2 regions of the Rubrivivax gelatinosus IL144 genome follow, and region 1 is predicted to be linked to the other one. Evidence: predicted binding sites of a transcription regulator. Region 1 holds the regulator's gene; the other holds the start of a gene.
The links. The regulator FliA, encoded in region 1, starts transcription of late flagellar genes. The targets are predictions, from matches to a motif close to CTAAAGTTTNNNNNNNNNNNGCCGNTA.
Positions count from the first base shown of each region.

Region 2: the regulator FliA is predicted to act here: its motif matches at 1,267-1,293, upstream of RGE_RS15355 (FlxA-like family protein).

Region 1 is NC_017075.1:1,762,562-1,777,238, reverse strand. Features, by position in the region: gene RGE_RS08445 (hypothetical protein) at 1-139, shown strand, start outside; gene RGE_RS08440 (sensor histidine kinase) at 430-2,607, shown strand; gene RGE_RS08435 (methyl-accepting chemotaxis protein) at 2,608-3,966, opposite strand; gene RGE_RS08430 (RNA polymerase sigma factor FliA) at 3,989-4,702, opposite strand; gene RGE_RS08425 (MinD/ParA family ATP-binding protein) at 4,736-5,518, opposite strand; gene flhF (flagellar biosynthesis protein FlhF) at 5,536-7,095, opposite strand; gene flhA (flagellar biosynthesis protein FlhA) at 7,139-9,217, opposite strand; gene flhB (flagellar biosynthesis protein FlhB) at 9,226-10,383, opposite strand; partial or broken gene RGE_RS08405 (protein phosphatase CheZ) at 10,652-11,285, opposite strand; gene cheY (chemotaxis response regulator CheY) at 11,300-11,695, opposite strand; gene motB (flagellar motor protein MotB) at 11,725-12,684, opposite strand; gene motA (flagellar motor stator protein MotA) at 13,037-13,897, opposite strand; gene RGE_RS08385 (class I SAM-dependent methyltransferase) at 13,958-14,677, opposite strand, start outside.
Region 2 is NC_017075.1:3,366,542-3,381,218, forward strand. Features, by position in the region: gene RGE_RS24420 (methyl-accepting chemotaxis protein) at 1-392, opposite strand, end outside; gene RGE_RS15350 (hypothetical protein) at 685-1,170, opposite strand; gene RGE_RS15355 (FlxA-like family protein) at 1,342-1,704, shown strand; gene RGE_RS15360 (hypothetical protein) at 2,107-2,982, shown strand; gene RGE_RS15365 (hypothetical protein) at 2,979-3,599, shown strand; gene RGE_RS15370 (universal stress protein) at 3,873-4,835, shown strand; gene RGE_RS15375 (S53 family peptidase) at 4,858-7,119, opposite strand; tRNA gene RGE_RS15380 (tRNA-Ser) at 7,502-7,594, opposite strand; gene RGE_RS15385 (aspartate kinase) at 7,635-8,909, opposite strand; gene tilS (tRNA lysidine(34) synthetase TilS) at 8,985-10,271, opposite strand; gene RGE_RS15395 (acetyl-CoA carboxylase carboxyltransferase subunit alpha) at 10,274-11,245, opposite strand; gene RGE_RS15400 (DNA-3-methyladenine glycosylase family protein) at 11,359-12,015, opposite strand; gene cysS (cysteine--tRNA ligase) at 12,020-13,393, opposite strand; gene RGE_RS15410 (tetratricopeptide repeat protein) at 13,486-13,986, shown strand; gene RGE_RS15415 (peptidylprolyl isomerase) at 14,055-14,618, shown strand; gene RGE_RS15420 (peptidylprolyl isomerase) at 14,620-14,677, shown strand, end outside.

The DNA of each region.
Region 1 (14,677 bases):
GCAGCGTGAGGCCCTGGCCCGCGCCACCGCGGCGCTGGACCGCGCGATCGACGTGCTGCTGCCCAACCTGGGCACCGGCGGCTACGGCGCTGCCGGCGCCAGCACCCGCGCCAGCCAAGGCGGCTCGCTGCTCGCCTGAACCGCGCCTCGCGGCGCCCTCATCCCCCGACGGCCGGGTCGCCCACGCGACCCGGCCGTTTCGTTTGCGACGCACAGGTTTCGTGCACGGCGCTTGCTTAGTGCCTGGTTTCGCCGGCAAGGGGCATGACGCGCACAGCGAGTGTGCAGCTGCACCGACAACTGGCATTTGCACGCTGGAATGGCGCGACAATGGCCTGTTCACGAAACCGAGAGACCCGGCCACGACCGCGGCCTCCGACCGAATCACCTGTGCGCCGCCGCGTGCGGCGCCTTGCTTGACGACTTGCGTTGGGAAACATCGACACTGCCTGGACTGCGTCTGCGCCGGGCTCTGCTGCCGCGGGCGCCGAGGCGGCCCGCACCCTTCTGGAGAGACTCCGGAGCTGCGCCGAACGGCGCTGGATCGTCCTGCTGGCCGGCCCGGCCTGCGCGGCGGCGCTGCTCATCGCGCTGCTGCAGCAGCGCCCCGGCGGCACGCTCGCCGAGGCCGCCGACGGCCTCGGCGCGGCGACCTCGCAACTGGCCTGGGCCACCGCGTCCGACGCCGGGCCGGGCGAGCGCCTGCGCAGCAGCGCCGAGCTGAAGCGGCGCGTCGCCGCGCTGAAGGCCGCCGGCGCCAGCGCCGGGTTCGAAGCGCCGGGCATCACGCTGCTGGAGTCGCGGCTGGCGGCGCTGGGCCCGCAGGCCGACCGTGCCGAGCTGCAGGCCCTGGCCCAGACCGCCGACCACGTGGGCGCCGCCGTGCGCCACGAGGTCGCGCTGCGCCAGGAGCGGCTGGAACGCTGGCTGAAGGCGCTGTCGGCCGCGCTGGCGCTGACGCTGCTGCTGCCGGCCCACGGACTTTGGCGCCAGCGCCGGCGCCTGCGCCGCGCGCTGCGCGAGTTCTCCGACACGCTGGCGCGCAGCGGCGACACCGTCGCGCCCGAGCTCACCGCGCCCGAGGCCGCCCCGGCCGAGGTCTCCGAACGGCGCTGGCGTGCGCTCGCCGACCTGTCGGCCGACTGGTACTGGGAGACCGACGAGCAGATGCGCCTGTCCTGGGTGTCGAGCTCGACGCCGCTGACGACCCAGCTGGGCTGGCCGATCGGCGAGCTGCTGGGCCGCCGCCGCGACGAGATCGGCGCCTACGACGCGCCGGCGCTGGGCTGGGACTGGCTGGCCGAGCGCATGACGCGGCGCGAGTCCTTCCGTGACCTGGAGCTGCGGGCGCGATCGCGCCGCGGCGAGCACGCGCTGTGGATCCAGCTCAGCGGCCGCCCGCGCTACGACACCGCGGGCCGCTTCTGCGGCTACGAAGGCGTGGGCCGCGACATCAGCACGCGCAAGCTCGACTACGAGCGCCAGCGCGAGAGCGAGCAGCGCTGGGCGCTGATGGTCGACCTGGCCTCCGACTGGTACTGGGAGACCGACGCCGAGCACCGGCTGCAGCCGGTGGGCCGCGCCGTCTACCGCAGCGCCGTCGACTACTACGAACCCGGCGACGGCCGCACGCGCTGGGAGGTGCACGCCGCGACCCCGGCCGAGTGGTGGGAGCAGCACCGCGCCGACCTCGCCGCGCGCCGGCCCTTCCGCTCCTTCGAGTTCCCGACCCAGGCCGCCGACGGCTCGCACCACTGGGTGTCGATCAGCGGCATCGCGCGCTTCGACGGCCAGGGGCGGTTCCTCGGCTACCGCGGCGTCGGCCGCGACATCACGGTGCGCAAGCAGGCCGAAGACGTGCTGCGCCGCGACAACGAGGCGCTGCAGCAGGCGGTGGCCGAGCGCACGCGCGAGCTCGAGCAGATTAACCTCGACCTCGACGCCTTCTCGCGCCAGCTCGCGCACGAGCTGCGCACGCCGATCGGCCACGTCGAAGGCGTGGCGCAGCTGCTGAGCACGCGCGCCGCGGCGCGGCTGGACGCCGGCGACCGCGAGCTGCTGGCGCTGCAGGCGCGCGCCGCGCGCACGATGCGCGAGACGCTGGAGGCGCTGATGCTGCTGGCGCGCTCGACGGTGCAGGCGATGCCGATGGAAGCCGTGGACCTGAGCCGCCTGGCCGAGGAAGCCGCCGCCGAACTGCCCGAGCTGCCGCGCGCCGCGCCGGTGGCCTGGACGATCGAGCCCGGCCTGAAGGTGCACGGCTGCCCGGGCGCGCTGCGCATCGTGCTCGCCAACCTGCTGGGCAACGCCGCCAAGTTCACGCGCCGCGTCGAAGAGCCGCGGGTGCGGCTGGCCGCCAGCCTGCAGGACGACGGCCGGCTGCGCGTGACGGTGGAGGACAACGGCGCCGGCTTCGACCCGGCGCTCGCCGGTCGCCTGTTCGTGCCCTTCAGCCGGCTGCACGCCGGAGAGGACTACGGCGGCACCGGCGTCGGGCTGAGCATCGTGCAGCGCATCGTCGAGCGCCACGGCGGCACGGTTGCCGCCTACGGCGCGCCGGGTCTCGGCGCGCGTTTCGAGTTCACGCTCGCGCCGGCAGCCGCCTGATCAGAAGTTGAACGCCAGCCGCAGGCCGCCCCAGTGGCGGCCGCCGACGGCGATCGGCGCGGCGACTTCCTTGAGCACGACGAAGCGGCCGCCGCCCATGTCGCGACGGTAGGTCTGCAGCAGGAACGGGCGCTCGTTGCGCGCCGAGGCCAGCCCGGTGCGGTCGTTGAAGATGCGGCGCCAGCGGCTGTTGGCGGTGTTCCACAGCAGGTCGCCCGGGCGCTGCGGCTGGTTGTAGCGCCGGTTGTGGCAGGCGACGTAGCCGTTGCGGTCGACGGCGATGCAGAACACCACCTTGTCCGACAGCGACAGCGCCGCTTCCTGGACCTGCGGGAAGAGCTGCTCGGCCAGCGCCGAGAAACGCGTCATGTGCTGCGCCGGCTCGGTGCCGGCGATCGGCTGGTAGCGCTCGTCGAACAGGTCGGCGAGCGTCGTGCGGCCGGCGGCCAGCGTGTCCTCCAGCAGCGCCGCGACCTGGGCGGCGGCCTGCTGCGCGGCGCGGATATAGGGCGAGTCCTCGGTCTCCAGGCCGCTGGCGGTGAACGCCTCGATCAGCTGCTCGGAGATGCGCAGGAAGTTCTCGGTGCGGCCGAGCGCGGCGTCCAGCGAGCGCGTCGTCAGGCGCACCTCGCCTTCGATGCCGGCCATCTGCGACTCGAGCACCGAGCAGACCTCGGAGCTGCGCCGGCTGGCGTCGTGGATGCGGCCCACGCCTTCGACGACGCCGTCGAGCGCGCGGTGCACGCCGCCGGCGGGGCTGCCTTCGCTGCGCTGGATCTCGCGCGCCAGCGCGGCGATGCGCTCGTCGAGCCGGCCGACGGTGGCCAGAATCTCCTTGGACGAGACCTCGACCTTGGCCGCCAGGTCCTTGACCGCATCGGCGACGACGCCGAAGCCGCGCCCGGCTTCGCCGGCACGTTTGGCCTCGACCGAGGCGTTGAAGGCCACGAGCCGCGTCTGCAGCGCGATCTGGGTGATCTGGTCGGCCGCGCCCGAGACCTGGCGCAGCGTGTCGACGATGCCGCCGACCTCGGTGCCGACGGCCTGGACCGCCTCGCCGACCTCGGCGACGGCGCGCAGGCCGTTCTCGGTCTCGCCGGCGATCGCGGCCTGCGCCGAGACCACGTCCTGAAGCTGGCGCGCCAGCGCCTGCAGCGCGGCGGCCTGGGCGGTGGCGACGCGGTGCGTGTCGGCGATGACGCCGCAGACCTCGGCGGCCTCGCGGCCCAGCCCCGAGGCACGCTCGCTGACCAGGCGCAGCGCGCCTGTAGCGTCGACGGCCGCGGGAGCCGGCGCGGCGGCGTCGCGCGCAGCCGTCGGCGGCGGCCCGGAAGCGGGGCGCCGGAAGGACTTGAACATGGGCTGTCTCCTGACGGGAGGACTACCACTCGCGCAGGCGGGTGCGCAGGCGTGCGATCGACTGGCTGTGGAGCTGGCAGACGCGGCTCTCGGTCACCTTGAGCACCGCGGCGATCTCCTTGAGGTTCATGTCGTGCTCGTAGTACATGCTCATCACGTACTGCTCGCGCTCGGGCAGGTTCTTGATCGCCTCGACCAGCGCCTGGCGCATGCGCTGGTCCTGCAGCCGGCCCAGCGGGTTGGCCTCTTCGTCGTGCACGTGGCGGTCGAGGTAGTCGTCGTCGCCGTCGTCGCCGCTCATGTCCTCCAGGTAGATCAGCTGGGTGCCGCGCACCTTGGTCAGCAGTTCCTGGTAATCGGTGAGCGACAGGCCCATCTCCTGGGCGATCTCGCTCTCGCTGGGCGCGCGGTGCAGCTTCTGCTCGAGCTTGTGCACCGCGGCCTCGATCGTGCGCTGGTGGCGGCGGTCGCCGCGGCTCATCCAGTCGTTGCCGCGCAGCTCGTCGAGCATCGCGCCGCGGATGCGCTGCGTCGCGAAGGTCTCGAACTGCACACCCTGGGCGGCATCGAAACGCGACAGCGCGTCGGACAGGCCCATCATGCCCACTTGGATCAGGTCGTCGAGCTCCACGTTCGCCGGGAGCTTGGCGATCATCTGGTGCGCCAGGCGACGGACCAGCGGGCTGTATTGCCGGAGCATCGCGTTGGCATCGAGTTGTCCCTTGGCGGTGTACATGAGAGCAGCCTTTCGAGGGCGTGTTCCGTCGGTTCAGTTCGTCGCGAACGCGGCGCGCTGGGCCGCGGCCGGCGCCGCGGCGGCCGGCAGGCCTTGGCCGTCGAGCGCGAGCTGGCCCGAGACCAGGCGCGAGACGGCGGCCCCGGGGCCGGCGCGCAGGTCGGTGGCCGGGTCGACGACGGCCCAGTCGTGCAGCAGCGCGCCCAGGAAGGCGTCGGCGCAGCTCGCCAGGCTGGTGGCGATGGCGCGCACGCGCCGCGAGGCCAGCGGCGCCGCGAGCACGAGGTCGAAGGTCATCAGGCCGCAGCGCTGGGCGAGCAGCTTGCAGGCCGCGTAGGCGTGCTTGATGCTCTCCGGGTGGTCGGCGCCGATCAGGATCGGCCGCGCCGCGCGCTGGCCGAACATGCGCGCCAGGTCGCCCGGGTTGGCATGCACCAGCACGACGTCGGCCTTGGGCGCGGCCTGGGCCAGCGCGTCGGCGAAACCGGCGGCCGAGCCGCGCGTGTCGACGTGGCGCAGCGGCAGCCCGCGTGCGGCGAGGTAGCCGATCTGCGGCGACAGGTCCTCGATCGCGGCGCCGACGTCCAGCAGCGCGATCTCGCGCGGTGCCGGCGAGCTGTCGGCGGCGTCGACGACCAGCACGCGCTGGCCGCGGCCGACGAAGGCGGCGGTCAGCTCGTCGATGACGACGCCGGAGAACGGCACGTGCGGGTTGGCGGCCAGCGGGACGAAACGCTGGCGCGAGGCCGCGAACAGCCGGCGCAGGCCGTGGGCCTGGTCCAGCGGCGCGGGGGCGGAGTCGTAGAAGTCGCGCATGGAGCTGTCGCGGCGGTTCAGGCGTGCAGCGGATGGCCCGGCGCCGGGGTCGGCGTCGGCACGGCGGCGAAGACGAGGTTCATGTCGGCGCTGTCCATGCGCCAGGCGGGGCTGCCGCCGCCGCGCAGCGCGCGCTGCACCAGCGCGTTGGCCGACAGGCGGTGCCAGTCCTCGGGCACGCGCTGGCCGTTGGCCACGGCGAGCACCTTGAGCTTGTAGCGGATCAGCGCGTCCAGCGCCGGCGCCAGCTTCACCGCTTCGTCCATCTTCGACAGCACGATGCCGCGGCAGGCGGCGGCGCCGTAGGCCAGCAGCACTTCCTCGATGGTCTCGCCCTGGGCCGCGGCGTTGACGACCAGCAGCTTGTTGATCGAGCGGTGCGACAGCATGTCCAGCAGCTCGCGGGTGCGGGCGTCGCGCTGGGCCATGCCGGCGGTGTCGATGAGCACCATCTTCTTGGCCGACAGCAGGTCCAGCAGGTCTTCCAGCGAGGCGCGGTCGTGCGCGGTGTGCACCGGCACGCCGAGGATGCGGCCGTAGGTGCGCAGCTGCTCGTGGGCGCCGACGCGGTAGGCGTCCAGCGTGATCAGGCCCAGGTTGGCGGCGCCGTGGCGGGTGGCGAAGGCCGCGGCCAGCTTGGCGGTGCTGGTCGTCTTGCCGACGCCGGTCGGGCCGACCATCGCGAATACGCCGCCGATGTCCTCCAGCGGGCTCTCGCGCTCGCCGGTGGCGAGGTTGCGTTCGAGCACGCCGGCGGCCCAGGCGAGTTCGTCGCAGCCGCCGGGCAGCCCTTCGACCAGCTTGCGCACCAGCGACGGCGAGAAGCCGCAGCCGAGCAGCTTCTGCGTCAGCTGCGCCTGGCGCGGCTGGCGTTGCAGCTTTTCCATGAACGCCAGCGCGCCGAAACGCTGCTCGATCAGGCCGCGCATCGAGCGCAGCTCTTCCATCATCTCGGCCTGGTCGCGGCGCGGCGCGCCGTCGGCCAGCACCGGCGCCTGCGGCAGCAGCGGCTCGGCGTGGCGGATCTCCTCGCGCAGCACCGGCGGCTCCCGGCGCGGCTCGGCGGCACGCGGAGCCGGCGCGGCAGCCGCGGGCGCGGCGGCGCGGGCCCGCGGTTCGGCGGCCGGGGCGGCGGCGCGCACCGGCGGCTCCTCGCGCTGCGCTTCGGCGCGGCGGGCGCTGACGGCGCCGGGCTGGCGCGGCTCGGCGGCGGCCTCGCGGGCGAGTTCGGTCTGGCGGCGCTTCAACATGCGCTCGCGCACGTAGTCCTGGAACGACAGCGTGCTCATCTCGAGCTGCTCGACGTCCTCGTCGACCTCGGCGGCGTCGAAAGCCGGCTCGACGCGCGGTTCGACCCGCGGGGCGGCGGCACGCGGCGCGGCGGCGCGGGCACGCGGCGCGGCCGGCGCGGCGGAGACACGTTCGAGCTGCTGCAGCGACTCGGGAGCCATGGCCAGCACCTCGACGCCGTCGGCGCAGGGGCGGGTGGACATCACGACGGCGTCTTCGCCGAAGGCCTGGCGCACGAGCGCGAGGGCTTCGCGCGAGGTGCGGGCGGTGAAACGCTTGACGTTCATGCGGCCTCCCGATCAGAGCGCAGGGTGAGGGTCGTGACGGTGGTCATGCGTTGGCTCCGATGATCGAACCGATCCGGATCGAATGGGTCTCGGGAATCTCGCTGTGCGCCAGCACCTTCAGGCGCGGTGCGGAACGCTTCAGCAGCCGGGCCATCGGCGCCCGGATCACGTCGGGTACCAGCAGGCAGGCCGGCAGGCCCAGGTCCTCCTGGCGGCGCGCGGTGTCGGCGGCACGCTGGGTGATCGCCTCGGCGACGCCCGGGTCCAGCGCCGCGCCGTGCGGCGAGGTCAGCGCCTGCGTCACCAGGCGCTCGAGCTCGGGCTCCAGCGCGATGACGTCGAGTTCCTTGGTCGGGCCGTAGATCTGCTGGACGATGGCCGGCGCCAGGTGGGTGCGGATGCGGCGCACCAGCTCGACCGGGTCGGTCACGGTGGCGGCATGTTCGGCGAGGCACTCGATGATCGAGCGCATGTCGCGGATGTGCACGCCCTCTTCCAGCAAGAGCTGGAGGACCTTCTGCAGGGTGGCGATACCGACCATCTTGGGAACCACGTCCTCGATCAACTTCGGGGCCAGCTTGGTCACGTGCTCGACGAGTTGCTGCGTCTCGACACGGCCCAGCAGGCGGGATGCATTCAGTTGCATCAAGTGTGAAAGATGGGTCGCCACCACGGTCGCGCAATCAACGACCGTAAACCCGGCCATTTGGGCCATCTCGCGGTGGCGCTGCTCGATCCAGATCGCCGGCAGCCCGAACGCCGGGTCGGTGGTCTTGGTGCCGGGCAGCTGCTGCTGCGCGCCGCCGGGGTTGATGGCCAGCAGCTGGCCGGGGAAGGCCTCGCCTTCGCCGACGACGGCGCCGCGCAGCGTCACGCGGTAGACGCTGGGCTTGAGTTCGAGGTTGTCGCGGATGTGCACCGGCGGCGGCAGGAAGCCGACGTCCTGGGCGAACTTCTTGCGCACGCCCTTGATGCGCGCCAGCAGGTCGCCCTGGCGCGCCTTGTCGACGAGCTGGATCAGCCGGTAGCCGACCTCCAGGCCCAGCGTGTCCACCGGCGTCAGGTCGTCCCAGCTGGCCTCGGCGTTGGCCTGCGCGGGGTCGGTGGCCTCCTTGCGCTCGGGCACCGCGGCGGCGCGCTTCTTCTTGCGCTGCAGCTGCCAGGACAGCAGCGCCAGGCCGCCGCCGATCAGCAGGAAGACGAAGTGCGGCATGCCCGGCACGAAGCCCAGCATCAGCACGATGGCCGCGGCGATGCCCAGCGACTGCGGCGAGTCGAAGACCTGGCCGCGGATCTGCGAGCCGATGTCCTGTTCCTTGCCGACGCGCGAGATGACCATCGCCGAGGCCACCGAGACCAGCAGCGCCGGGATCTGCGCCACCAGCGCGTCGCCGACGGCCAGCAGGATGTAGCTCTCGGCCGCCTGGCCGGCCGACAGGCCGTGCATCGCCATGCCGATGATCAGGCCGCCGACGATGTTGATGAACAGGATCAGCAGGCCCGCCATCGCGTCGCCGCGCACGTACTTGCTGGCACCGTCCATCGAGCCGAAGAAGTCGGCTTCCTCGCCGACCTCGGCGCGGCGGCGGCGGGCCTCGTTCTCGTCGATCAGGCCCGAGTTCAGCTCGGCGTCGATCGCCATCTGCTTGCCCGGCATCGCGTCCAGGGTGAAGCGCGCGCCGACTTCGGCGATGCGCTCGGCGCCCTTGGTGACGACGATGAAGTTGATGACGACCAGGATCGCGAAGACGATCAGGCCGACGGCGAAGTTGCCGCCGATGAGGAAGTGGCCGAAGGACTCGATCACCTTGCCGGCGGCGCCCGGGCCGTTGTGGCCTTCGAGCAGCACGACGCGCGTGGAGGCGACGTTCAGCGACAGGCGCAGCAGCGTCGTCACCAGCAGCACGGTCGGCAGCGCGGCGAAGTCCAGCGGCTTGACCATCTGCGCGGCGACCATCATCACCACCAGCGCCAGCGCGATGTTGAAGGTGAACAGCAGGTCCAGCACGAACGGCGGCAGCGGCAGGACCATCATCGCGAGCATCATCACGACGAAGACCGGCAGCATCAGCATCTTCGCCGCGGCCGCGTTGGGCCCCAGCAGCGCGTTCAGACGTTGCATCAGCGCGTTCACGGTTCAGCTCTCCTGGTGCCGCGCCCTTCGGCGGGATCGAAGCCCGGCGGCACGACGATGGCCGGTGCCGGAGCGTTGAGCGGGCGGCCCGCGGCGAGCGCGGCGCGCAGCTGGTAGACCCAGGCCAGCACCTGGGCGACGGCGCCGAACAGCGCCGCCGGGATCTCCTGGTCGACCTCGGCGTGGCGGTACAGCGCGCGCGCCAGCGGCGGCGCCTCGAGCACCGGCACGTCGGCGGCCTTGGCGGCGTCGCGGATGCGGAAGGCCAGCAGGTCGGTGCCCTTGGCGACGACACGCGGCGCGGCCATCGTCGCCTCGTCGTACTTCAGCGCCACCGCATAGTGGGTCGGGTTCATCACCACGAGATCGGCGCTGGGCACCGCGGCGATCATCTTGCGCCGCGCCAGCTCGCGCATCTTGGCCTTGATCTTGCCCTTCACCAGGGGGTTGCCCTCGGAGTCCTTGTGCTCCTGCTTGGCTTCGTCGAAGGTCATGCGCAGGTTGCGCATCAGCATGAAGCGCTGCAGCGGCACGTCGACCAGCGCGAACAGCGCCATCGCGATCAGCATCAGCACCATGCCGCCCTGCAGCAGCGAGCCGGTCTCGGCCAGCGCGGTGGGCAGCGGCATCGAGATCAGCGACGCGAACTCGGGCAGCTGGGCCTGGAAGTACATCGCGCCGATGGCGCCCAGCAGCAGCGCCAGCAGGCAGACCTTCAGCGTGTTCGTCAGCTGATCCACCTTGAATAGATGGCCCAGCCCGGTGATCGGGTTGAACTTGGAGAAGTTCGGGTGCAGCGGCTTGGTCGTCCAGTTCCAGCCGCCCGACAGCACCGCCGAGCCGGCGGCGACGACGGCCACCGAGGTGCCCAGCGGCAGCACGACGAAGAGCATGTCGATGCCCGAGGACGCCAGGCGCTCGAGCATGGTGCCGGTGTTGTCGACGGCCTTGTGGTCGAAGCGCAGGCCGTTCTCGAGCAGCCGGCGCATCCAGTCGGTGAGCCGCGGCGCGAAGGCGATCAGCAGCGCCAGCCCGGTGCCCATCGCCGCGAGGTGCGCGAGGTCACGCGAGCGCGCGACCTGGCCGTCTTGGCGGGCCTTGCGGAGCTTTCGTGCTGATGCGGGTAAGCGGCGGTCCTGGGCGTCGTCGGCCATGGCGATATCGACTCTGAAGAGAGCCTCGCCATGGTGCCGGCAGCACCGCCGGACTTGAGCCCGATAAGCGGGTCAAAAGACCCGGTGTTCCGCAGCGCCGTGCCACCTACCCATGAACGGCGCCGGAGCGGAGTTCCCCTCGGGGACAGACCGCCGCAGGCGGTCAGGGGGAGCAGCGTTGGCAAACGGGCCGAACCCGATCCGGGTCTCCCGGTCGGGTTCGGAGCCCCCTCGGGGGGCGGCCGCTAGACGGCCGGGGGCCGTCGGCTCAAAACCCCAGACTGGCCAGCAGGTCGTCCACTTCGCCCTGGTTGCTGACGACGTCGGTGCGGCCTTCCGGGCTCACGACCGGACCGTGCAGCACGTTCGGGTCGACCTTCTCGCGCTGTTCCGGCGGCACGACCTGCACCAGCAGCTTCACGAGGCTGTCCTCGAGGTCGTTGGCGAGCGTCACGACCTTGGCCACGACCTGACCGGTGAGGTCGTGGAAGTCCTTGGGCCATCATGATGTCGGTGAGGTGCCCGTCGATCGCCGAAGTCGAGCGCTCGACGTCCTGCGTGAAGTTCAGCACCGCGCCGGAGGCCACGGCGCGCACCGGATCGGCGACGATCTGCGCCGCAATCTGGCGCGTCGCCTCCGAGATCTTGGCGTGCTCGGCCTTGGCCTGGTCGACCGAGTTCAGCACCTTGTTGGCAGCGTCGGCGGTCTTGTTGGCGATGTAGTTCAGGCGGCTGCGCGCGTCGGGCAGGCCGTCGGTGGCGATCTGCAGCTTGGGCATCACGCCCAGCTGCTGCATCGTGTCGTGCAGCAGGCGGGTGATCGACCCCAGTTGCTGGAACACCTCGGGCGAGACGGTCAGCGGCTCGGCCGGATTGAACGAGGTCAGGTCTTCCATCTTCATGTCGTGTCCTTCGCTCAGGCGGTGGCGGCGAGCTTCTGCAGGATCTTCTGGACCTTCTCTTCCAGAGTCGCCTTCGTGAAGGGCTTGACGATGTAGCCGGCCGCGCCGCTCTGGGCGGCCAGCACGATGTCTTCCTTGCGCGCCTCGGCCGTCACCATCAGCACCGGGATGTGCTTGAGCGAGCCGTCGGCCTTGATCGACTTCAGCAACTCGAAGCCGTTCATGTTGGGCATGTTGATGTCGGAGACGACGAAGTCGTACTTCGACGCGCGCAGCATGTTCAGCGCGACGACACCGTCCTCGGCTTCGTCGGCGTTGTTGCAGCCCATCTCCTTGAGCAGGCCGCGGACGATGCGACGCATGGTCGAGAAATCGTCGACGATGAGGAACTTAAGGTCGGAAGGGTTCATGGCGGACCTTGAAAAGACGGCTTCGAGGTTTATCGGCCAGCCGCGGCCGGACTTGAGCCGGTGGCGGGCGCGACATTGACGGGAGCGTCGTCGCCGGTCACGTCGACGGCGTCGGGCTCGGTGCGGAAGAAGCGGTCCTCCGCTTCACGGTTCATGACGATGATGCTGATGCGCCGGTTGCTCGGCGCCAGCGGATCCTGGCGGTCGAAGGGCTGGCTGGAGGCCAGGCCCTGCACGCGCAGCATGCGGTCGTCGGGCAGGCCGCCCTCGACGAGCACGCGGCGCGAGGCGTTGGCGCGGTCGGCCGAGAGTTCCCAGTTGCTGTAGCCGCGCTCGCCGCCGGCGTAGGGCGTGGCGTCGGTGTGACCCTCCAGCGTCAGCCGGTTGGGCACCTCGCCGAGCACCGAGCCGATCTCCTGCAGCAGCTCGCGCATGTAGGACTGCACGACGGCGCTGCCGCTGGCGAACATCGGCCGGTTCTGCTCGTCGACGATCTGGATGCGCAGGCCGTCGCGCGTCATGTCCAGGCGCAGCTGCGAGCGCATCGCCGCCAACCGCTTGTTGCCCTGGATCTTCTCTTCGATGCGGCGCTTCAGGTCCTGCAGGCGCACGATCTCGGCACGCACCTGCTCCTGCTTGAGCGCCTGCAGATTGACCGTCGCGCGCGGCGCCTCGATGTCGCCGCGCTTGACCTGGCCGGTGGTGCGCGTGAGGTCCTGGCCGCCGCCCTTGAGCACGTGCGAGGCGTCGCCAGCACCGCTGCCGCCGGAGTTCAGCGCCACCTTCAGCGGCGAGGTGAAGTAGTCGGCGATGCCCTTGCGATCGCCTTCGGTGGTGCTGCCCAGCAGCCACATCAGCAGGAAGAAGGCCATCATCGCCGTGACGAAGTCGGCATAGGCGATCTTCCAGGCGCCACCATGGGCGGCATGGCCGCCCTTCTTGATGCGCTTGATGATGATCGGCTGGAGCTTTTTCGCGTCCCCCGCCATCACGTGCCCCCAAGCTCGCTGCGCTCGCTACCCCCCAGGGGGGCCGCCCGCCGGCGGACCGGCAGAGCCGGATCCGCGGCGGTGGCTTGGTCGCGGCTGCGACCAGCCAAGCAGGTTGGAACGATCGCGGACGCCCCCTGCCGCTGAAGCGCAGTCGCCGCACCGCGCCAGCGGGCGGCGACTTCAAGCGGACGCCGCGGAACCGGCTCTGCCGGGCCGCTGGCGGCTCCCCCCCGCGGGGCCGAGGCCGGACACGATTCGTCCAGTGGACGAATCGTGCCTGCCGAGGAGCCGGGCCACCGGCCCGGCGCGGCCTGCAAGGCAGCGCCGAAGGCGCTACGGGGGGGGGCCACTACTTCTTGCCTTTCACGTGGCTTTCCAGCTCGGTGAAGCTGGGGCGCTCGGTGGAGTACAGGACCTTGCGGCCGAACTCGATCGCGACCTGCGGGGCGTAGCCCTGCATGCTGGCCAGCAGCGTGGTCTTGATGCACTGCAGCTCCTTGGTGCCCTCGTCGACCTTCTGCTCCAGCAGGCCGGCCAGCGGCTCGGCGAAGGCGTAGGCGATCAGGATGCCGAGGAAGGTGCCGACCAGCGCCGAGCCGATCATGCCGCCCAGCACCGCCGGGGGCTGGCCGACCGAGCCCATCGTGTTCACGACGCCCAGCACGGCGGCGACGATGCCGAAGGCCGGCAGCGCGCCGGCCAGGCGCTGGATCGCGGCCACCGCCGCGTGTTCCTCGTGGTGGTGGGTCTCGATCTCGCTGTCCATCAGCGATTCGATCTCGTGCGCGTTCAGGTTGCCCGACACCATCATGCGCAGGTAGTCGGTGATGAACTCCGAGACGTGGTGGTCGTTGCCGACCGCCGGGTACTTCTGGAACAGCGGCGAGTTGTGCGGGTCCTCGACGTCCTTCTCGATGGACATCAGGCCTTCCTTGCGGGCCTTCTGCAGGATGTCGTAGAGCAGCGCCATCAGCTCCATGTAGCGGGCCTTGGTGTACTTGCTGCCCTTGAAGCACTTGCCCACGCCCTTCATCGTGGCCTTCAGCACCTTGGGCTGGTTGTTGGCCAGGAAGGCGCCGCCGGCGGCACCGCCGATCGTGATGATCTCGAACGGCAAGGCATGGAGGATCACCATGATGTTGCCGCCGTGAACGATGAAGACACCGAACACGCATCCGAGCACGATGACCCAACCGATGATGACGAACATGGTGTTGTGCTTGACCTCGAGCAAGCCCCGGCATGAACGACACGCAGGGCACTTGGCGTGTTATCGGCGCCGAGGGCGCAGGTTTGAGGACGAATTACCGCTCTGACCGACGCGGTAGACCCAGACCGGGCGGCCGCCGGGCACACCCACGCGCGCCAGCGCCTCGCGTCCGGCGATCGGAAACTCCAGACTGACCAGCCAGCTGCCCGGCGCCATCTCGGCGTCGGCACGGGCGGCCACGCGGTCCATGCTCTCGGGCCGCTGGAAGACGTAGAGCAGATCCACGCCGGCCCAGGAGCCGGCCCACATGTCGCCGCGCCGCACGCGGGCGAAGCGGCAGCGGCGCGCGGCCAGCCAGGCCAGCGGCGCGCTCCATTCGACGCCTTCGCAGCGCGCCGCCGGCCACAGCCGGTGCAGTGCCGCCAGACCGTGACCCAGACCGCAGCCGGCGTCGAGCACGCGGGCGCCGGGGGGCAGCGCGACGACGCCGTCCAGGCCTTGCAGCGCGTCGGCCGGTGTCGGGAAGAACGGCGCGTCGCGCCAGGCTTTCATCGGGTAGGCCAGCGCCAGCGGCACGGCCGCGGCCAGCCAGGCCCAGCCGGGCATGCCCGGCAGCGCGCCGAGCGCCAGCGCCGACAAGGGGAAACCGGCGCCGGCCAGCAGGCGCCGCCAGCGGCCCTGCGCGGTCGCCGCCACCGCGGCGCCCACCACCACCGCCGCGGCGAAGGCCGGGCCGGCGCCGGCACCGGCGGCGGCCGACGCGGCGAACGCGCCCCAGGC
Region 2 (14,677 bases), 1.6 Mb from region 1:
TCGGCCGCGTCGGCGCCCGCGGCGTCGGCGCCGGCCTCGGCCGGCATCGCGGCGAGCCGGCTGCGCAGCGTGTCCAGCGGCGGCGCGCCCGCCGTCTGGCCCAGCGCCGCGAGCGCGGCACGGGCGCGCGCCAGCGCATCGCGATAGTCGGCCGCCGCGGCCTCGTGGCCGGCGGCCGTGGCGCGCGCGGCGCCTTGTGCGGTCTGCACCGCCTCGGCCAGCGGCAGCAGCTGCGCGGCGACGGCCAGCGCATCGCGCTCGGCCTGCGCGGCCTGCGCCTGCTCGAACCCGGCACGCACCAGGACGCCACCGGTGACGAGCGCCGGCGCCAGCAGCACGGCACAGATGACGGCCGCCTTGGCGCGCAGGCGCAGCGGGCCGAACAGACGCATGCCAGGTGACAAGAGGCCACCGGTCGACGGCTTCGCGGCTCGCGGGCGGCGTGCGGACGGGAGGACGGAATCAGGGAACGAAGTCATGGCAGCCAGCCTTCGGGGCTGGTCCTCGGGAAAACGCCCGGAATATCGGCGTAAACCCCTAGAAAGTTAATCAGCGAAACTCAAGAAAACAGCTGAAATATCGCCCCGAGAGTCATCAAACGGTCACCGAGGAGCGATACAGCGCAATTCCAAACATAATCTTCAGAGTATCGTCACGAAACTGACACGGAAATATGCGAGGGGCTCACGCAGCAGGATTCGGTTCGGCCAGCACGAGTTCGACACGCTGCACGAAGAGCGCCGCCCGCTCCTGCCCGGCGGCTTCGGCGATGCGCCCGGCGCAATCGCCCAGCCAGCGCTGGAACGAGGCTTCGTCCTGCACCTCGCGCCAGGATTCACGCAGTTCCGCGTCGCGCCCGGCGAGCATGCGCGCCGCCAGGTCGATGGCGAACATGCGCGCCGCGGCGAGCCGGCGGCGCGCCGGCGTGGCCGGTTCCGGTGCCGCAGGGGGCGGGTCGGCATCGGCGATCCAGCCGTCGGCGGCCAGGCGCTCGATCAAGGCCGCGCCGTCCAGGCCCAGCCCGGCGGCCAGCGTCAGCAACTCGGTTTCGCTGCGCCGACCGTCGACGGTGATCAGCCACATGCGCCATGCCGGCGGCATGGCCGCGCGGTCATTCAACAAGCGGCGCGACAGTTCGGTCTTGCGCCAGCGGCGGCCTTTGCGTTCCATGGGCGTGGGACAGGCGGACCGGCGGAAAGCAGCCCGTGGCGCGAGTATTCCCGGCGATTCGTGTCAAATCGTGACAGCAGCCAGCGACCCCGCGATTTCAGTTCCGGCCGATGGCGGCCGATAACCGGACATGACGAACGGCAGCACGAGCCACGCCCGCGGGAGGGCACGATGAACGTCCAGATGTCCACGGCAGCCGCCGGCGCGAGCGGCGGCAGTTCCGATGCTTCGGTGAAGTCGCGCATCCAGGCGCTGGTCAAGCAGATCACGACGCTGTCCAAGCAGCTGCAGGAAGTCGCGCACTCCGACCTTCCGGCCAAGGACAAGCAGAAGCAGAGCGAGCTGCTGCAGGCCCGCATCCAGCTGGTGCAGGCGCAGCTGGCCGAGCTGTACCGCCAGCAGGCCGAGCAGGCGCAGCGCCGCCAGGCCGAGGGCAAGACGACGCCGGCCAGCGAGCTGGCGCCCATCGGCACGGCCAGCGAGCCGACGAAGATCCAGGTCGCCAGGGACCCGACGCTGCTCGCCGTCGCCTGACGCCTCCCGCGGCGGCCGATAATGTCGGCGCTTTCCGCCTCTCCATCTCTCCGATGCCCGCAGCCCGCGTCCACCGCCGCACGAGCCCGGCCCGCCTTCCGGCGGTTGCGGCCGGCTGCGTGACGCCCGGCACGATGCGGGTCGGCCGCGCACTCGCGGCCCTGCGCTCCTACGGATCTCCGGCCGTGCCCTCTTCGGCCGTGCGCGGACTCCGGGCGCTCGTCCAGGCCTGAAGTCCACGCACGGCGGGCCGGCAGGGCCAGGCCCTGCATCGAGACCGCAGGTCGAGGGGCGCACGGGCGTCCCGTCATCCGCTCCGGCACGCCCCCGCGCCGGGGCCGCCTCCCGACCTCCCCCGTCCGCACGCGGCGCCGCCGCGTGCTTCGCCACGAGGTTGTGCAGATGGAGATCTCCACGACGGCCCTTCGGGCCAAACGTTCCTGCGCCAGCGGCTACCGCTGGTTCGCCCGGCGCTTCAGCAGCGCCGCCGAGTACCTGCGGGTCGTCGACGCGCTGGTCGACGACGGCCGCATCGACGACGCCTGCTGGCTGATCGACCGCTTCGGCCCGGTGGACGCCGTGCGCTCGCTGGACGAGCTGTCGGCCGAGGCCTTCGTCTTCCCCGGCTCGCTGCAGGTGCGGCATGGCGTCGAGGTCGACACCGTGCTGCGCATCGGCGGCTCGCTCAGCACCGGCGGCGGCGTGCGCGCCGGAACGGTGCTGATGGTCGACGCCGACCTGCGCTGCGGCGCCGGGCTGCGCACCGAACGGCTGCGCTGCGGCGGCGACGTCGTCGCCGGCTGGAGCGTCGAGGCCTCGGGCAGCCTGGTCTGCGCCGGCGACCTGCGCGTGCAGGGCGACCTGGGCTGCGCCGGCGCGCTGAGCGTCGGCGGCACGCTGGTCCTCAGCGGCGACCTGCAGGTCGGCGGTGCGGCCGAATGCGGCAAGAGCCTGCGCGCCGGCGGCCACGTCGTCTGCGGCGAAGGGCTGAAGGTCGGCCACGGCGTGCAGGCCGCCGGCGACGTGCGCAGCGGCGTGCACCTGGACGCCGGCTGGGGCGTGGTGGCCGGCGGCGACATCGTCGCCGAGGGTGCGATCCGCGCCGGCGAGAGCCTGGTCAGCGGCGGCGAGGTGCGCAGCGGCGCCGGCTACGGCGTGCACGCCGGCTCCAGCGTGCGCCGCGAAGCCTGGTCGTCCTGCGGGCGCGTGGTTTCGCGCACCCGGCCGGGCGAGCTGCGCAGCGGTGCCTGGCTTCCGGCGGCGGAGGGAACGGCATGATCGCCGCGTGGGCCTGGCCGCCTTGGCCGCGGCTGGAGCTGCGCATCGACGTCGATCCCGACGAAGCACGGCTGGAGCAGGAGCTCGACACGCTGCAGCGCCGCCTGCGCCGCCCCGGCGACGTGCTGCACGGCCTCGATTGCGAACCGGCGCCGATGCCGGGTTTCCGTCTGCACTGGCGCGAAGCCGACGGCGAGCTCTACGTCTACGTCGAAGACGTGCTGCGCCAGCAGCTGGCCGGCTACACGGTCTTCAACCGCCTGATCGAGCTGGACGTGCGCGCCGACCGCCACCTGCGTGCGCCGCACTCCAAGTACCGCGCCGCCTACCGCCGCCGTGGCCTGGCCACCGCGGTCTACCGCCGCAGTCTGGACGCGGGCTGCTGCCTGGTCACCGGCGCGCGCCAGTCGGCCGGCGCGCACGCGCTGTGGCGCCGTCTGGCCCGGCACTACCCGCTGCGCTACGTGCAGCTTCGCGAGCGCGTGCTGCGCGCGCTGGGCGAGACGGTCGACGCCAGGCTGCACGACGAGCTGCACACCCGCATGCTGCTGCTGGGCCGCGGCTGGGACGAGGCGCGGCTGGCCGCCGAAGCCGGGCTGGTGCGCGAGAGGGCTTGAGGCCGTGGCCGCAATCCGGCACGCGCCGAGCGGTCAAACCTTGCCCCGGCGGGCAGGCCCGGCCGATACTGGGGCCATGGTCTCGCCTGCCCGCCACAACGCCCTCGCCGCCGCCGCCACGGCGCGGCAGTGCCGCGTCCGGGAGCCCTGGGCCCCGGCGGCACTTCCCCGGGCCCGGCGATAGCCCTCCTCTCTCCAGCTTCAGCACACCTCTATCGCCGGGCCGGACAGTGCGTCCCGCGGCCTCATGGCCGCGCCGTCGTGAGGTCGCCGATGCCATCCGCCGATACCGCCGAGCGCCGCGCCAGCGCGCTCGATTTCACCCGCTTGCCGAACCTGCGGCCGCCAGCGCCTGCCGCCGCAACCGACCCGTCGCGCCCGGTGGCGCTGCGCTCGATCGCCGTGCTCGGCGACCTGTCCGACGCCAGCGAAGTCGCGCTGCAGCGCGCCGCCGCGCTGGCCGGCGCGCACGACGCCTCGCTGAGACTGGTCGCCTGGGCTGGCCGCGGCGACGTCTCGGCCGGGCTGCTGCGCGCGCGGCTGAGCCGCATCGGCCGCCGCGTCGCGCGCCAGCACCAGCGGCCGATCCTGCTGGCCGAGACGCCGCTGCGGCGCGTCGGCGACGCCCGCGAGGCGCTGCGCCATGCCGACCTCGTCGTCGTGCCCAAGGCCTTGCACGCGGGCCTGGCGTCGTTCTGGCGGCCCGGCGTGGCCAGCCGGCTGGCCAGCGTGCTGCCGGTGCCGCTGCTGGTCGTCAACGAGCCCTGCGGGCTGGCCTACCAGCAGGTGCTGGCGGCCGTCGACCTGCAGGCCGAACCGGAACGGCTGGTGCGCTGGGCGCTGGCGCTGGCCGGCGACCGCGAAGTGGCGCTGCTGCACGTGCTGCGCCAGTGGCGGCCGAGCAAGCTGCGCGGCGGCCACGACGGCCTGCGCACGCTGGAGCTGGACCTGCGCCGTCGCGTCACCCAGCTCGAGCAGGTCGTCGACGCGCAGGGGCCGCAGGCCGAGCGCCTGCGCATGATGCTGGCGCTGGGCGACGACGTCGCCGCCGAGCTGCTCGCCCGGCGCCCGGGCGCCGGCAGCCAGCTGATCGTCATCGGCCGCTCCACCGAAGCGCCGTGGCTGGACGCGCTGCTGGGCAGCGTCACGCGCAGCGTGCTGCGCGCTTCGCCCTACGACGTGCTGGTGGTGCCTGTCGGCTCGGCGCTGATGCCGGCGACGCCGGGCCAGGCTTGAGGCCCGCGCCGCCGGCCTGCGCTCAGGACACGGTCAGCGTCAGCTGCGCCGACCCCGTCAGGCCGCCGGGATCGCTGACGGTGACGGTGAAGGTGTAGACGCCGGCCACGGGCTTGCTCCAGGCGAGCTTGCCCTTGCCGTCGATCGTGAGCCCGGCCGGCGCCCCCGAGACCGCGTAGCGCAGCTTGTCGCCGTTGGCATCGCGGGCCGAGACCTTGAACGACCACTTCTTGCCGGCCACGGCCGAGCTCGAAGCCGCGTCGACGACCGGGGCCACCGGCGGCGCGACGACCTTCAGGCTCATCTTCTTCGACACCGTGGCGCCGTAGCCGTCGTTGGCCTTGACGACGACCGAGAACTTGCCGGCCGTCGGGCTCGGCCAGCTGACGACGCCCGCCGCGGACACGGTCATGCCGGACGGCGCCTGGGTCAGCTCGTAGCTCAGCGCATCGCCGTCCGGGTCGCTGCCGGCGACCGTCACCTGGAACGGCTGTCCGGCCACCGCCGACCACGAACCGGCGGCCAGCGTCGGCTTGCGGTTGGCCGGGCCGATGGCGAAGCTCAGCGTGGCGGTGTTGCTCGCGCCCTTGCCGTCGGAAGCCTTCAGCCCCACCGAGTAGCTGCCGCTCGCCGGCTTGGGCCAGTTGAAGGTGCGCGTGCCGGCGTCGTAGCTCATGCCCTTGGGCAGGTTGCCGACCAGGCTCAGCGTGACGGCGTCGCCGTCGGGGTCGGACACCTGCACCGTGAACGACAGCGCCGACTTGACGCGCCCCGAGGCCTTGAGGCTGCCGAAGACCGGCGCCCGGTTGGCCGGGGTCGGCGGGGTGATCGGCGCGAGCTGCTCGAGCAGCGTGTCGACGTTGGGCGTGCCGATGCCGGTCGGATGGTCGTAGCCGACGGTGGCGATGCAACCGCCACAGCTGCCGTTGGCCCCCGACGTGATGTCGTTGAACGAACGGCTGCCGATCAGCTTGTACAGCTGGTCGTGGGTCTGCAGCTCCGATTTCAGGCCGCGCTGCTGGCGCTGGGCATTGGCCACCGCGAGGATGCCCGCCCACTGCGGGGTGCCGGCGCTGGTGCCGCCCAGCACCACCCACTGGCCGTCGTGGTAGACGTAGTGGCCGCTGAACGGATCGGCGTTGAACGACACGTCGGACGTGACGCGATAGGTGGTCATCCAGCCGTCGATCTTCACGCGGAACTGGTAGATAGGGCTGAAGAAGTAGCGGCTGGGGCCGCCGCCGCTTTGCGACCAGACGTTCTCCTGGCGCGGGTTGACGCCGTCGTAGCTCAGCGTCGTGCCGCCGACGGCCAGCACCTCGGGCGTCACCGCCGGCCACAGGCTCTGCGTGCCGTCGTCGCCGGCAGCCGCGACGTACTGCATGTTGCTGGTGCGGAAGCTCGACTGCAGCGACTTGGCCCAGCTTTCCTCCTCGGCGCCCCAGCTCATGCTGACGATGCCGGGGCCCATGCGGTTGGCCAGTTCGACGGCCTGCAGCATGTCGACCACCAGCTCGGTCGGCGACTGGATCAGCACCAGGCGGGCCTTGGGCGCCATCGCATGGGCCCACTGCAGGTCCAGCGCCGTCTCCAGGCCCCAGTCGCTGTCGTGCGTCGGCGCCTGGTCCGAGAGCTGGCCCGAGCTGTCGACGTTGGCGACGACCAGCGAACAGCCGCTCGAGGCCGACGCGGTGGCCAGCGGCAGCCGCGTGTTCGACGCGAGGCTGGAGCCGTCGCTGCAGCCCGGCAGGCCGAAGCGGCTGGCGAAGGCATTGAGTTCGGCGAGTGCCGCCGGGTGCTGGCCGGCGACGACGATGTAGATCGTCTGCCCGGCGCCCTGCGCGGCGGCGTCGGCCGAAGCGAGGTTGGGCAGGCGGTAGGCCTGGCGGATCTCGTCGGGGCCGTAGATGGTCGCGACCGTGGTGTCCGCCGGACGCACGCTGCCCGCGGCGGCGGCGCGCGCCGCGGTGCGGCGGGCCTCGAACTGGTCGGGCCTCAGCCGCTTGGTGTCGATGCGCGCGTCGATCGCGTCGAGCACGATGTGCTGCGGGCCGGCCGCAGCCATCGCCCCGACTTCGCCGGACGCCGAGCCGGCGCGCGCAGGCTCCGGCGGCAGCACCGGCAAGGTGTGGAACATCGGCCGCACATGGGCCGTGGTGCCGACCTCGGCCGCCGACGCGGCGGCCGGGGCGCTGGCCGCGGCGTCCGAGGCGCTGGCCTGGTCGGCCGCGGGTTCATCGCCCCCGCCGCAACCCGCCAGTGCGGCGGCGGCGATGGCGGTCACGGCGAGCCAGCTGCGTTGGCCGGCGCGATCGTGTCTCTTGAGTCCTCCCACGAGATCCCTTTCCGAATGAGTTGACGGTCACCCGGATTGTTTCGGCGTGTAAACCGATGCGACACGATGACCGTCGCCCGAAGACTGTGAAAGGTTTCTCGGACTTCCGGCGGCCGCTGGCAAGTCCTTGTTTCGACTCAATAAACCGGCGATTGACTGAAGCCGGCAGAGGCCGCCGCCGCTTACGGCGCGAGGCCGGGAAAATGAAGCCGAGGTTTCAGCCGAAGAGATGACGCCGGGATGGGCAACTCGTGGTCAAGAAAAAAGCCGCCGAGTCTTGAGACTTGGCGGCTTTCTCGTTGCAGCCTTGTTCAGGCGGCGATTGTTCGCTTGGCGGAGTCGGAGGGATTCGAACCCTCGATGCAGGTTTTGCCCACATACTCCCTTAGCAGGGGAGCACCTTCGGCCACTCGGTCACGACTCCGGCGAAGAGGCGGCATTGTAGCCGCACTTTTCAAGATTTTTTAAGCACCCTCTGCAGGCTGGTCGAGATCGAAGGCTTTGTGCAGCGCGCGCACCGCCAGCTCCATGTACTTCTCGGCGATCACGACGCTCGTCTTGATCTCGCTGGTGCTGATCATCATGATGTTGATGCCCTCTTCGGACAGGGCGCGGAACATCGAGCTGGCGACGCCGACGTGGCTGCGCATGCCGATGCCGACGATCGACACCTTGCAGATCTTCGGGTCGCCGATCACCTGCTCGGCGCCGGTGGCCGGAGCGACCTGGTTCTTCAGCAGGTCCATCGCCCGCGGGTAGTCGCCGCGGTTGACGGTGAACGAGAAGTCGGTCTTCCCGTCGTGCGAGACGTTCTGGATGATGACGTCGATGTCGATGTTGGCGTCGGCCACCGGGCCGAGGATCTGGTAGGCGATGCCGGGCTTGTCGGGCACGCCCATCACGGTGATCTTGGCTTCGTCGCGGGTGAACGCGATGCCGGACACGACGGCTTGTTCCATCTTCTCGTCTTCCTCGAAAGTGATCAGCGTTCCCGAGCGGGATTCTTCGGCGATGTCGATGTCCCAGGGCGTGAAGCTGGACAGCACGCGCAGCGGCACGCGGTACTTGCCGGCGAACTCGACCGAGCGGATCTGCAGCACCTTGGAGCCGAGGCTGGCCATCTCGAGCATTTCCTCGAAGCTGATGGTCGCCAGGCGGCGCGCCTCGGGCACGATGCGCGGGTCGGTGGTGTAGACGCCGTCGACGTCGGTGTAGATCAGGCACTCGTCGGCCTTCAGCGCCGCCGCCACGGCCACCGCCGAGGTGTCGCTGCCGCCGCGGCCCAGCGTCGTCACGTTGCCCAGGTCGTCGATGCCCTGGAAGCCGGTGATGATGACGACCTTGCCGGCGGCGAGGTCGGCGCGCACGCGCTGGTCCTCGATGCTGCTGATGCGCGCCTTGGTGTAGGCGGTGTCGGTGTGCACCGGCACCTGCCAGCCCGAGTAGCTGACCGCCGCCAGGCCCTCGGCCTGCAGCGCCAGCGCCAGCAGGCCGACCGAGACCTGTTCGCCGGTGGCGGCGATGGCGTCGAGCTCACGCAGCGCCTCGGGCGTCATCGTGGCCGGTTGCAGTTCCTTGGCCAGGCCCAGCAAACGGTTCGTCTCGCCGCTCATCGCGGACGGCACGACGATCATCTGATGGCCGGCACGGGCCCACTTGGCCACGCGCTTGGCGACGTTGCGGATGCGCTCGGTCGAGCCCATCGACGTGCCGCCGTATTTGTGAACGATCAGTCCCATGGATCGGTAACGAGCGAAAACCCGTGATTTTAGCGGGCCGGACGGGCTCTCCCTTGCGGGAAGATGACGCGCAGTTCAGGCCGGGCGCCAGGCCAGCGCCAGCTGTGCCTCGCCGGCCGCAGCGCGGCAGCGTGCGTCGATGCCCAGGCCGGGCACGAAGACGAGTTGCTCGCCGCTGAAGACCAACGGCCCGGCCCGGTCCCAGGCGGCGACGCGCCGGGCCTGGTACTGCTTCTTCAGCGCACGCGGCGTGGCACGCGGCGCGACCTGAAAAGACTCGCCGCCGCGGCGGGGGCGCAGCTCGGCGGCGCGCAGCCAGGACGGCGAGACGCCGCCTTCGCCGACGGCCTGTACTTCGAGCGCCCCGCCCCAGGCCGGCAGCTCGACGACGCCCGGGGACGACAGGTCCAGCGCCAGGGGCTCGGGCGCCAGCGTGGCCGCCGCCTGCGGCACCGCATAACTCAGCCGCGCGTCGTGCAGCCGCAGTTCGCCGCCCGGCGCCGGCCAGCGGGCGTGGCCAACCGTGGGCAGTTCGTCGGCCAGCCGCCGCACCAGCGACTCGGGCACCGGCTGGGCGATGACGGTCTGAAGCCAGCGGCGCAGCACCGGCGCCTGCTGCGGCCGCGGCAGCTGCGACCAGCCGGCGACGTCGAGCACGCCGTCGTCGGCCAGCGCCGCGAGTCCGGCCTCGGCCAGCGATTGCAGCGCCGTCGCCGCTTCAGCGGCGCGGCGGGCCGACGCGGCGAGCTGCTGCTCGGCGTCCGGGAAGGCCGCCAGCAGCGCCGGCCAGACCTGGCGGCGCAGACGGTTGCGCGCGAAGGCCTCGTCGTCATTGCTCTCGTCGTCGACCCAGCGCAGCCGGTGGCGGCGCAGATAGGCCTCGATGTCTTCGCGCGGACGCTCCAGCCAGGGCCGCGCCCAGACCAGGCCGTCGCGCTCGGCGCGGCGCGGCATGGCCGCCAGCGCCTCGGCACCGCCGCCGCGCAGCGCCTGCAGCAGCAGCGTCTCGGCCTGGTCGCGGCGGTGCTGGGCCAGCAGCACGACATCGCAGCCGGCGGCCTTGGCCATCCCAGCCAGCGCGGCATAACGCTCGCGCCGCGCCCAGGCCTCGACGCTCTCGCCGCGGGCCGGGGCGCCCTCGAGGCGCGTCGCGTGGAAGTGGATCGGCAGGCCGGCACGCGCCCAGCGCGCGCACTGCGCACGAAGCTGGGCGAGCCAGATGTCGGCGGAGGCCACGAGGCCGTGGTGCACGTGCAGCGCATGCACCTCGAGGCCGAGATCCCGCGCGGCGCGGGCCGTGGCGTGCAGCAGCGCGGTGGAGTCGCGGCCGCCGCTGGCGGCCACCGCCACCGCGGCGGGCAAGTTCAGCGCTCCTTGGTGTCGCTGAAGCGGCCGTAGGACTGCAGGCGCTCGTAGCGGCGGTCCAGCAGTTCCTTGGTCTTCAGGTCGACGACCTGGCGCAGCGCGTCGTTGAGGCCGCGCTTGAGCTGCGCCGCCATCCACTTGGGATCGCGGTGCGCGCCGCCGACCGGCTCGTTGACGATCTTGTCGACCAGGCCCAGCGCCTTCAGGCGGTGGGCGGTGATGCCCAGCGCCTCGGCGGCGTCGGAAGCGCGTTCGGCGGTCTTCCAGAGGATGGAAGCGCAGCCTTCGGGCGAGATCACCGAGTACACCGAGTACTGCAGCATCAGCACCTGGTCGGCGACGCTGATCGCCAGCGCGCCGCCCGAGCCGCCTTCGCCGATGATCGTCGTGATGATCGGCACTTCCAGGCGCGCCATCTCGAAGATGTTGCGGCCGATGGCCTCGGACTGGTTGCGCTCCTCGGCGCCGATGCCCGGGTAGGCGCCCGGCGTGTCGACGAAGGTGAAGACCGGCAGGCCGAACTTCTCGGCCAGCTGCATCAGGCGCAGCGCCTTGCGGTAGCCCTCGGGGCGCGACATGCCGAAGTTGCGCGCGGTGCGCTCCTTGGTGTCGCGGCCCTTCTGGTGGCCGATGACCATGCAGGCGTTGCCGTTGAAGCGTGCCATGCCGCCGACGATCGACTGGTCGTCGGCGTAGTGGCGGTCACCGTGCAGTTCCTGGAAGTCGGTGAAGATCTCCGAGACGTAGTCCAGCGTGTACGGCCGCTGCGGATGGCGCGCGATCTGCGTGACCTGCCACGGCGACAGGCTGGAGTAGATCTCCTTCGTGAGCTGCACGCTCTTGCCCGCCAGCCGGTCGATCTCTTCCGAGATGTCGACCGCCGACTCGTTCTGCACGAAGCGCAGTTCGTCGATCTTGGATTCCAGCTCGGCGATCGGCTGTTCGAACTCGAGGAAGTGGCGTTTGCTCATGCGTTGATCTCGCAGTCTGACGGACGACCCATCAAGCGGCCGCCGTGGGCCGGCTCTGCCGGACCACTGGCGGCGCCCCCTGGGGGGAGCGCCGAAGGCGCTACGGGGGGGTCCTAATAACTCACGGGAAGCGGATCCAGGCTCCGCCAAATATACCAAGTGGCCACCGAGCGGTACGGTGCCCACGCCTCGCCGACCTCGCGCGCCTCGGCACGCGACACCGGCTCGCCGCTGAAGTAGTTGAGGCTGATGCCCTTCAGCAGGCCGAGGTCGTCCAGCGGCAGGACGTTCGGTCGCATCAGGTGGAAGATCAGGAACATCTCGGCGGTCCAGCGGCCGATGCCGCGGATCGCAACGAGCTCGGCGATGATCGCCTCGTCGTCCATCTGCTGCCAGTCGGCGACGTGCACCGTGCCGTCGACGAAATGGCGCGCCAGGTCGAGCAGGTATTCGGTCTTGCGCGCCGACAGCCCTGCGGCGCGCATCGTCAGCGGGTCCAGCGCGTTGACGGCCTGCGGCGCGAGGTGCGTCGCCGGGCCTTCGACCAGCGCGGAGAACTTGTTCCACACCGACTGCGCGGCCTTCACCGAGATCTGCTGGCCGACGATCGAACGCGCCAGCGTCGTGAAGGCGTCGCCGCGGCTTTCCAGCCGGGCCTCGCCGAAACGCGGGATCAGCTTCTTCATCACCCGGTCGCGGCGCGACAGGTGGCGGCAGGCGTCGTCCCAATAGGCCGGCGTCACGGCGAGGACCTGGTCACGAGGGGACATGCGCTCAGGCCTTCACCCAGGTGGTGCCCTGCGGCGTGTCCTTCAGCACCACGCCTTGCGCGGCCAGCTCGTCGCGGATGCGGTCGGCGTCGGCGAAACGGCGCTCGCGCTTGGCAGCGGCACGCGCTTCGATCTGGCGCTGGATCTCGGCGTCGTCGACGCCGGCACCGCCCTGCAGGAAGGCGCGCGGCGCCTGCTGCAGGATGCCGAGCACGGCGCCCAGCGACACCAGCAGCCGGGCCGTCGCCGCGTCGCGGCTGCGGTTGAGCTCGTTGGCCAGCTCGAACAGCACGGCCAGCGCACCCGGCGTGTTGAAGTCGTCGTCCATCGCCGCCTTGAACGCGGCGGCACGCGGCTCGGCCCAGTCGATGTCGCCGGCCACGGCGTCCGAGCCGTCGAGCGCGGTATAGAGCCGGCGCAGCGCGGCACGCGCCTCGTCGAGCAGCGAGTCGGCGAAGTTGAACGGGCTGCGGTAGTGCGTGCGCAGCATGAAGAAGCGCACCGTCTCGCCGTCGAACTTCTTCAGCACGTCGGCGATGGTGAAGAAGTTGCCCAGGCTCTTGGACATCTTCTCGTTGTCGACGTTGAGGAAGCCGTTGTGCAGCCAGTAGTTGACGACCGGATGACCGAAGGCGCCTTCGCTCTGCGCGATCTCGTTCTCGTGGTGCGGGAACTGCAGGTCCATGCCGCCGCCGTGCAGGTCGAAGCGTTCGCCCAGCAGCGCGCAGCTCATCGCCGAGCACTCGATGTGCCAGCCCGGGCGCCCGGCGCCGAAGGGGCTGTCCCACTTGGCGTCGGCCGGCTCCTCGGGCTTGGCCGACTTCCAGAGCACGAAGTCCAGCGGGTCGTCCTTGCCGCCGGCGACCTCGACCCGTTCGCCGGCGCGCAGTTCGTCCAGCGACTTGCCGGAGAGCTTGCCGTAGCCGGGGAAACGCCGCACGGCGAAGTTCACGTCGCCGTCGTCGGCGCGGTAGGCCAGGTGGTTGCGCTCCAGACGGCCGATGATGTCCAGCATCTGCGGCACGTAGTCGGTGGCACGCGGCTCGTGGGTCGGCAAGGCCAGGCCCAGCGCGGCGAAGTCGCGGTGCATCGCGTCGATCATCTGGTCGGTGAGCGCGCGGATGGACAGGCCGCGTTCGAGCGCGCGGCGGATGATCTTGTCGTCGATGTCGGTGATGTTGCGGACGTAGGTGACGTCATAGCCGCTGGCCTTCAGCCAACGGTAGACGACGTCGAACGCCAGGTTCATCCGCGCGTGCCCCATGTGGCACAAGTCGTACACCGTGATGCCGCACACGTACATGCGCACGTGGCCGGGCTCGAGGGGAACGAAGGTCTCGAGGCGGCGCGTCAAGGTGTTGTGGAGGCGGAGCGTCATGCAGTCGGAATTCTTCGGTGGGGCGCGCCGATACAATCTTTCAGTATAGCGGGCCGCCTTTCGCGGCCTGCCTGTCCTGCCCCCCGATGCCGATGCTCCGTCTCCTGATCGCCGCGCTCGCGCTCTGCGCCGCCACCCTCGCGCACGCCGACGACGCCGCCGACGCGCAACGGCTGCTGCAAGGCGGCCATCCCGACGCCGCGCTGGCGCGCGCCGAGGCCTCGCTCGCGCAGCGCCCGAACGATGCCACGCTGCGCTTCACGCGCGCCGTCGCCCTGATGGACCTGGGCCGCGACGCCGAGGCACTCGACGCCTTCCAGCGCATGACGCAGGACTACCCGGAACTGCCCGAGCCCTACAACAACCTGGGCCTGCTGTACGCCCGCGGCGGCCAGCTGGAAGAAGCGCGCGTGGCGCTGGAGACGGCGCTGCGCAACGACCCCTCGCACCGTGTCGCGCGCCGCAACCTCGGCGACGTGCTGCTGCGCCTGGCGCTGCAGGCCTGGGAAGCGGCCGACGCCGCGCAGCCCGGCGACCCCGAGCTGCAGCGCCGCATCCGCGTCGGCCGCGAGCTGGCGACGAGCCCCCGCTGACGCCGGGGCGCGGGCGCCGGCACGCCGGCCGCCGCTAGACTTCCCGCACCCGCAACACGAGGCCTTTCATGCTCCGTCACGCCAAGCTGCTCGCCTTCGCCGCCGCCGCGGCCCTGGCCGCCCTGCCCGCCTTCGCGCAGACCGTGCGCCTGAACACCAGCGCCGGCGACATCGTCGTCGAGCTCGACGCGGCCAAGGCGCCGAAGTCGGTCGAGAACTTCGTCCAGTACGTCAAGGCCGGCCACTACGACGGCACGATCTTCCACCGCGTGATCCCCGGCTTCATGGTCCAGGGCGGCGGCATGAAGCCCGACATGAGCGAGAAGCCGACGCGCAAGCCGATCCCGCTGGAAAGCCGCAACGGCCTGTCCAACACGCGCGGCACGCTGGCGATGGCGCGCACGATGGTGCCCGACTCGGCGACCTCGCAGTTCTTCATCAACGTCGCGGACAACACCTTCCTCGACCAGCCCAACGCACGCGACGGCAACGGCTACGCCGTCTTCGGCCGCGTGACCGCGGGCATGGACGTCGTCGACAAGATCGTCGCGACGCCCACCACATCGTCGGGCCCGCACCAGAACGTGCCGGCCACGCCGGTGATCATCCGCAAGGCCACCCTGGAGAAATGACATGAGCAAACAAGTGCAGTTCGAGACCACCGCCGGCACGATCGTCATCGAGCTCGACG